One region of the Ensifer sp. Root142 genome, then DNA from elsewhere that is predicted to be linked to it. Evidence: riboswitches for the same ligand, from Rfam matches in the RefSeq annotation. Region 1 holds a riboswitch; the other holds the start of a gene.

Region 1 (3,399 bases):
CTGAGCCGTTTGAGCGCCACCTTGATGTTGCGCGTGCCGAGTTCGACCGTGTCGTCGTAATCCCTGAATTCGCGCCGGTCCCACACCTTGACCGCGCGCCGGTGCCGCGAGCCGTCCTGGCCGATGCGCACACCTTCGGGATTGTAGCCATAGGCGCCGAAGGGTGAGGTGCCGGCGGTGCCGATCCATTTGGCGCCGCCCTGGTGGCGCCCTTCCTGTTCGCTGAGCCGCTGGCGCAAGGTCTCCATCAGGGTCTCGAAGCCGCCAAGGCTTTCGACCAGGCGCTTCTCTTCCTCGGTCAGATATTTTTCGGCAAGCTTGCGCAACCACTCTTCGGGGATTTCACCCTGCGCGAACTCGTCTGGCGGATTGATGGCCTCAAGGCCGGAAAAACAATGCCGGAATACGCCGTCGAAGCGGTCGATATGGCGCTCATCCTTCACCAATGCCGTGCGTGCGAGAAAATAGAACGCCTCGATATCGAAGGTGGCAATGCCCGCCTCCATGCCCTCGATCAAGGACAGGAATTCCCGGAGCGTCACCGGGATCTTCGCGGCCTTCAATTCGAGGAAGAAGGGGATGAACATCCGCGGCTCCGGCCCTAGCTTTCGTTCCTGCCGATCAGGTCCATTTCGTAGGGCGTCGTCTGGTACATCTCGTTGATCCAGTTGCCGAAGAAAAGATGCGCATGGCTGCGCCAGCGGTTCTGCGGCGGCAGGGTTGAATCATTGTGCGGGAAGTAGTCATGCGGCATCTTGATCGGTACGCCCGCATCCACATCCCGGAAATATTCGTCCGATAGCGAAGTGGAATCATACTCTACGTGATTGAACATGTAGAGGCGCTTGCCCTTCTTCTCGTGCACGAGGCACACACCCATCTCCTTCGATTCCATCAGGATCTCAAGGTCGGGCACCGCATCGATGTCGGCGCGGCGCACTTCGGTCCAGCGCGACACCGGCACGGCGAAATCGTCGGAAAAGCCGTTGAGATAGACGGAGGAGGGCTGCAGGTTCTGGTGGCGGTAGACGCCGAAAGCCTTCTCCTTCAGCGGATATTTCGGCACGCCATGGAAATGATAGATCGCCGCCATCGCGCCCCAGCAGACGTTCAGCGTCGAATGCACGTTGGTCGTCGTCCAGTCGAGGATGCGCTTGAGTTCGTCCCAATAGGTGACGTCCTCGTATTCCAGCGTTTCGACCGGGGCGCCGGTGATGATGAAGCCGTCGAACTTGCGGGCCTTCACCTCCTCCCAGGTCTCGTAGAAGGCAAGCAGGTGTTCCTCGGAGGTGTTCTTCGCGCGGTGCGCGCCGATGCGGATCAGCGACAGCTCGACCTGCAGCGGCGAGGCGCCGATGAGGCGCGCCATCTGGATCTCGGTCTTGACCTTGTTCGGCATGAGGTTCAGCAGCCCGATCTGGAGCGGGCGGATATCCTGACGGATCGCCACGGTCTCGGTCATCACCCGCACGCCCTCGGTCGCGAGGGTCTCGAATGCGGGCAGCGTATCGGGTATCTTGATGGGCATGGGGCTTCCACTCGATCAATACAAAAAAACCGGCGGCGATTGATCGCGACCGGTCCTCGGAAAATCCACGTTTCCTCGGCCCTTTAGCGATTTGTTTAACGTGGCTGCAAGCCGGCCGGCCAAATCACCACGGATTGTTTGATAGCGCGGCAAGGCCGCGGGGGTCAATGAAAAACGATTCGTGTGGGTTGGCCCCTCTACCGGCTGCCGCCACCTTCTCCCCGCAGGCGGGGAGAAGGGACATTGCCGCGGCCGTTCGGCTCCCTTTCAGGCTTACAGCAGGTGATGAGGTTGCGGTCGCCGCGTTCCCCCGCCCCGCTTGCGGGGAGAGGGTTAGGGTGAGGGGCAATCTGTTGCTAGGTGCAGCAAGTCCAGACCGTTCTGCATGCCATATCCCAGCCGCTTGCCGGCCTCGCTCTGACTGAGCCAGAAGAAGCGAAAGCGGATCGGCGGGCCACCGCTCTCCGGCGTCATTTCGCGGTGCAGCCAGGGTTCCTTTTGTTCGCCGGCTAACGGCCCATGGAAATAGTGCCGGCGATGGCAGATTTTCCGGCCGTTCTGCGTGAAGTGATAGTCCTGCGTTTTAAATGGCAATAATGCCGGCGGCGGCGTCAGCCCGGTCTCCTCGACAAATTCGCGGAAGGCCGCCGCTTCAGGGCTTTCTCCCGGTTCTATCGTGCCGCCCGGGACCTGCAGATCTACATCGGGAAAGTCCGGCTCGTCGAAGACGAGCAGATGCCCTCGCCAGGTGGCGTAGATCAGGACCTTGTTGGCGTCCGGTCTCATCCGTCGCGGCGTGCCATGAAGGCCAGGCGCTCGAAAAGGTGGACGTCCTGCTCATTCTTGAGAAGCGCGCCGTGCAGCTTCGGCAGCATGGTCTTTGGATCGGCGCGCAGGTCGGCCGGGTCGATCTCGTCGGCGACGAGCAGGCGGATCCAGTCGAGCGCTTCGGAGGTCGAGGGCTTCTTCTTCAGCCCCGGCACCTGGCGGATATCGTAGAAGGCGGCAAGGGCTGCCGAAAGCAGCGTCTTGCGGATGCCGGGATAGTGCACCTCGACGATGCGGGCGAGCGTGTCTGCGTCGGGAAAGCGGATATAGTGGAAGAAGCAGCGGCGCAGAAAAGCGTCCGGCAGTTCCTTCTCGTTGTTGGAGGTGATGACGACGATCGGCCGCTGGCGGGCGTGGATCGTCTCGTTGGTCTCGTAGACGTGGAACTCCATCCGGTCGAGTTCCTGCAGCAGGTCGTTCGGAAACTCGATGTCGGCCTTGTCGATTTCGTCGATCAAGAGCACCACACGCTTCCCGGCCTCGAAGGCCTGCCAAAGCTTGCCCTTGCGGATGTAGTTCTTGACGTCGTTGACGCGCTCGTCGCCGAGCTGGCTGTCGCGCAGGCGCGAGACGGCGTCATATTCGTAAAGTCCCTGCTGCGCCTTGGTCGTCGACTTGACGTTCCATTCGATCAGGTCGAGTCCCAGAGCAGCTGCAACCTGCCGCGCAAGCTCGGTCTTGCCGGTGCCGGGCTCGCCCTTGACGAGCAGTGGCCGTTCCAGCCGGATCGCGGCGTTGACGGCGATCATCAGGTCCTTGTCGGCGATATAGTCGGCGGTGCCTTCGAATTGCATGGGCTTCTTCCGGTCATAGTGATGCGGAAAACGGTCCTGCGGGCGAGGGCCGTCGTCATGCTTCTGCAGTAGCGCATAAGCGGTGCAGGTGTCACTGCCGCTGGCTGCGACCCGTCAGACGTCAGCCGCGGAAGGCGGTAACCTCGATCTCGATCAGCATTTCCGGGCGGATGAGATCGCAGACGATCATGGTGGCGGCAGGGCGGATTTCGCCGAACATCTCGCCGAAGATCGGAAAAACCCGGTCGG
Region 2 (3,399 bases), on a different contig from region 1:
GGTCGACATGGAAGCCCGAAAGCTTGCCCGATTGGTCGATGAAGTTGAACGGCGGGAAATCCACCGTGGTCAGGAACCGTAGGCGCGCAAGGCCGGTCAGATCCGGCTTGGCAATGCGCTCGCGCGCATCGAACAGATTGGGCAGATCCCTGGGCTGGGCGGCAAGCGAACCGGCCATCAGATACACGCACAGAGCCAGCAGTCGGTGGATTTTCATGGGCAATGGCCAGCGCGTCTCTTGGTGGTACCGCACGGCCAGCGCGGCCGCAGATGATTCATGGGTGATGACAAGATTAGCCGGATGGAACCGGGCTGGCTACTGGCTTCGGCGTCCGACGGTTCGGGCCGTCGCACGCAGGAGTGCCGGCTCAAAGCGCGATGGGCTGACATTGAAGAAAAAAGTGGAGCGGGTGATCGGGATCGAACCGACGACATCAAGCTTGGGAAGCTGGCGTTCTACCACTGAACTACACCCGCAGCGCTTCGGAAACTTCCTCAACCGCATGCATCTGTCAAGGACCGTTGCGCCGCGTTGCCGCGCAACGGCACTTTTTCTGTTACTCCGCGTGGAAATGCTTGGAGAGCTTGAGACCCTGAGCCTGATAGTTGGAGCCAAGACCGAGGCCGTAAAGTCCCTCCGGGCGTTCCAGCATATGTTCATAGACCAGCCGGCCGACGATCTGGCCATGCTCGAGGATGAAGGGAACCTCGTGGCTGCGGACTTCGAGCACCGCTCGGCTGCCGCTGCCGCCGGCAGAGGCATGGCCGAAGCCCGGATCGAAGAAGCCGGCATAATGCACGCGGAATTCACCGACCAATGGATCGAACGGCGTCATCTCGGCAGCGTAGAGCGGCGGAACATGCACAGCTTCGCGCGAAACGAGGATGTAGAATTCGTCGGGATCGAGGATCAGCTCGTCGCGGCCACGGCTATAGAGCGGCTCCCAGAAGTCGAACACGGCATGCTGCGCCTTCTTGTCGACATCGACGACCGCGGTGTGATGCTTGCCGCGGTAGCCGATCAGTCCGTCCGGGCCCGTACCCTTGAGATCGATCGAGAGCGCGATCCCGCCGCCGCTGACATTGGGCTTGTCGCTCGCAACCAGCATATCGCTTTCATGCAGCGCCAGCAGTTCCTGCTCGGAGAGCAGCGACTGGCCGGTGCGGAAGCGGATCTGCGACAGGCGCGAACCGCGCCGCACGACGATCGGGAAGGTGCGCGGGCTGATTTCGAGGTAAAGCGGTCCGCGATATCCAGCCGGGATCTTGTCGAACTCCTGGGCGCGATCGGTGATGACGCGGGTGAAGATGTCGAGGCGACCGGTCGAGCTCTTCGGATTTGCCGAAGCCGACATGGTCTCCGGCAGATCGAGGCTTTCCATCAGCGGCACGATATAAACGCAGCCGGTTTCCAGCACGGCGCCGTCGGAGAGATCGACGACATGCAGTTTCAGCCGGTCGAGCTTGTCGGCAACGAGATGCGCCGGCCCCGGCATGAAGCTCGCGCGCACGCGAAATGCCTTGGCGCCGAGGCGCAGGTCGAGGCTTGCCGGCTGGATCTGATCGGTATCCAGCGCCTTTTCGCTTTTCAAGCGTCCGGTCGCAAACAGCGCGGCGATCGCGCGGTCGGCCAAAATCCCAGTCTCGCGGCCCATTTCGATCCTCTTTTCAGTTGCGAGACAAAACCAAACTCCAGGAATTGACGCAAGCGCACCCAAGCAGTATTGGAGCTTTATCCCGTGGTGATTTGGCCGGTCGGCTTGCAGCCACGTTAAACAAGTAGCTAAAAAGGCCGGGTTTCAAACCGGCCCTTCACGCGGCCGGTTTTTTTGTTTTTGAAGGTGATCGTCACATGAGCAAAAACTGGCGCCCGGCAACCCAACTCGTCCACGGCGGAACGACCCGCTCCCAGCACGGCGAGACGTCCGAGGCGATCTTCCTCACCCAGGGCTTCGTCTACGAGACATCCGAGGCGGCGGAAGCACGCTTCAAGGGCGAGACCGAAGGCTTCATCTATGCCCGTTACGGCAGCCCTACCAACGACATGTTTGAAAAGCGCATGTGCATGCTGGAAGGCGCCGAAGACGCGCGCGCCACGGCATCAGGCATGGCTGCCGTCACTGCCGCCATTTTATGCCAGCTGAAGGCCGGCGACCACATCGTTGCCGCCCGCGCCCTCTTCGGCTCCTGCCGCTGGGTGGTCGAGACGCTGGCCCCGAAATACGGCATCGAATGCACGCTGGTCGACGGACGCGATCTCGCGAACTGGGAAAAGGCGATCCAGAAGAACACCAAGGTCTTCTTCCTGGAAAGCCCGACCAACCCGACGCTGGAAGTGATCGACATTTCAGGCGTTTCTCGGCTCGCCAACCAGATCGGCGCCAAGGTCGTGGTCGACAACGTCTTCGCCACGCCGCTGTTTCAGAAGCCGCTGGAACTCGGCGCGCATATCGTCGTCTATTCCGCCACCAAGCATATCGACGGCCAGGGCCGGTGCCTCGGTGGCGTGGTTCTGTCCGACAAGGACTGGATCAACGAGCATCTGCATGACTACTTCCGCCACACCGGCCCGGCGATGTCGCCGTTCAACGCCTGGACGTTGCTGAAGGGCATCGAGACGCTGCCGCTGCGCGTCAAGCAGCAGACCGAAAACGCCCGTCGCGTCGCCGACTTCCTCGCCGAGCGGCCGCAGATCGCCAAGGTGATCTACCCCGGCCGCGCGGACCATCCGCAGGCCGACATCATCGCCAAGCAGATGACCGGCGGTTCGACCCTTGTCGCCTTCGAACTCAAGGGCGGCAAGGATGCGGCCTTCGCACTGCAGAACGCACTGCAGATCGCCCGCATCTCCAACAATCTTGGCGATTCCAAAAGCCTGATCACCCATCCGGCGACGACGACGCACAAGAACCTGACGGACGAAGCTCGCGACGAGCTCGGCATTTCCGCCGGCACCGTTCGTTTCTCCGCCGGTATCGAGGACAGCGACGACATCGTCGAGGACTTCGCCCGCGCGCTGAAGACCGTCAAGGCCTGATACCCACGAACAAGACGGCCGCCCCGAGATCGGCGGCGGCCGCTACTCGACGTCGCGAAAACGCGTTCGCGCGAGCACAATGCGCGATAGCGCGGTGTAGAGGCAGACGACCGCAAACAGCGCCGCCAGCAGCGGAAACCACGTCGGGAACAGGCAGAAGGCCAGGAAGGCGGCGATCGTCTCCGTCGCCTCGGCAAGCCCGGTGGTGAAGTAGAGCGATTTTGCCCCCCGCACATCCGTCGTCATCGCTCGCTTTTCGGCCATAATGGCATAGGCGAGAAAACTCGATCCGTTGACGTAGAACGAGAAGAGCAGCAGACCGCCGACAAGACCGTTGGCCTGCGGATCGGCGCCGATGAAGC

What was found. A riboswitch is a leader RNA that binds a small molecule or an ion and turns the genes downstream of it on or off. The one in region 1 is predicted to bind S-adenosylmethionine.
Region 2: it holds a riboswitch for S-adenosylmethionine, as region 1 does, so the genes downstream of both, ASD52_RS13750 (O-succinylhomoserine sulfhydrylase) here and metA (homoserine O-succinyltransferase) in region 1, are expected to answer to the same signal.

Annotation. Positions count from the first base shown of each region.
Region 1 covers NZ_LMFK01000046.1:185,678-189,076, reverse strand. The annotation lists gene ASD52_RS31370 (VWA domain-containing protein) at 1-587, opposite strand, end outside; gene metA (homoserine O-succinyltransferase) at 602-1,528, opposite strand; SAM riboswitch at 1,592-1,669, opposite strand; gene ASD52_RS31360 (NUDIX domain-containing protein) at 1,862-2,314, opposite strand; gene ASD52_RS31355 (MoxR family ATPase) at 2,311-3,150, opposite strand; gene ASD52_RS31350 (RidA family protein) at 3,272-3,399, opposite strand, start outside.
Region 2 covers NZ_LMFK01000012.1:256,633-260,031, reverse strand. The annotation lists gene ASD52_RS13765 (transporter substrate-binding domain-containing protein) at 1-217, opposite strand, end outside; tRNA gene ASD52_RS13760 (tRNA-Gly) at 403-477, opposite strand; gene ASD52_RS13755 (2'-deoxycytidine 5'-triphosphate deaminase) at 558-1,655, opposite strand; SAM riboswitch at 1,730-1,808, shown strand; gene ASD52_RS13750 (O-succinylhomoserine sulfhydrylase) at 1,853-3,037, shown strand; gene ASD52_RS13745 (CDP-alcohol phosphatidyltransferase family protein) at 3,080-3,399, opposite strand, start outside.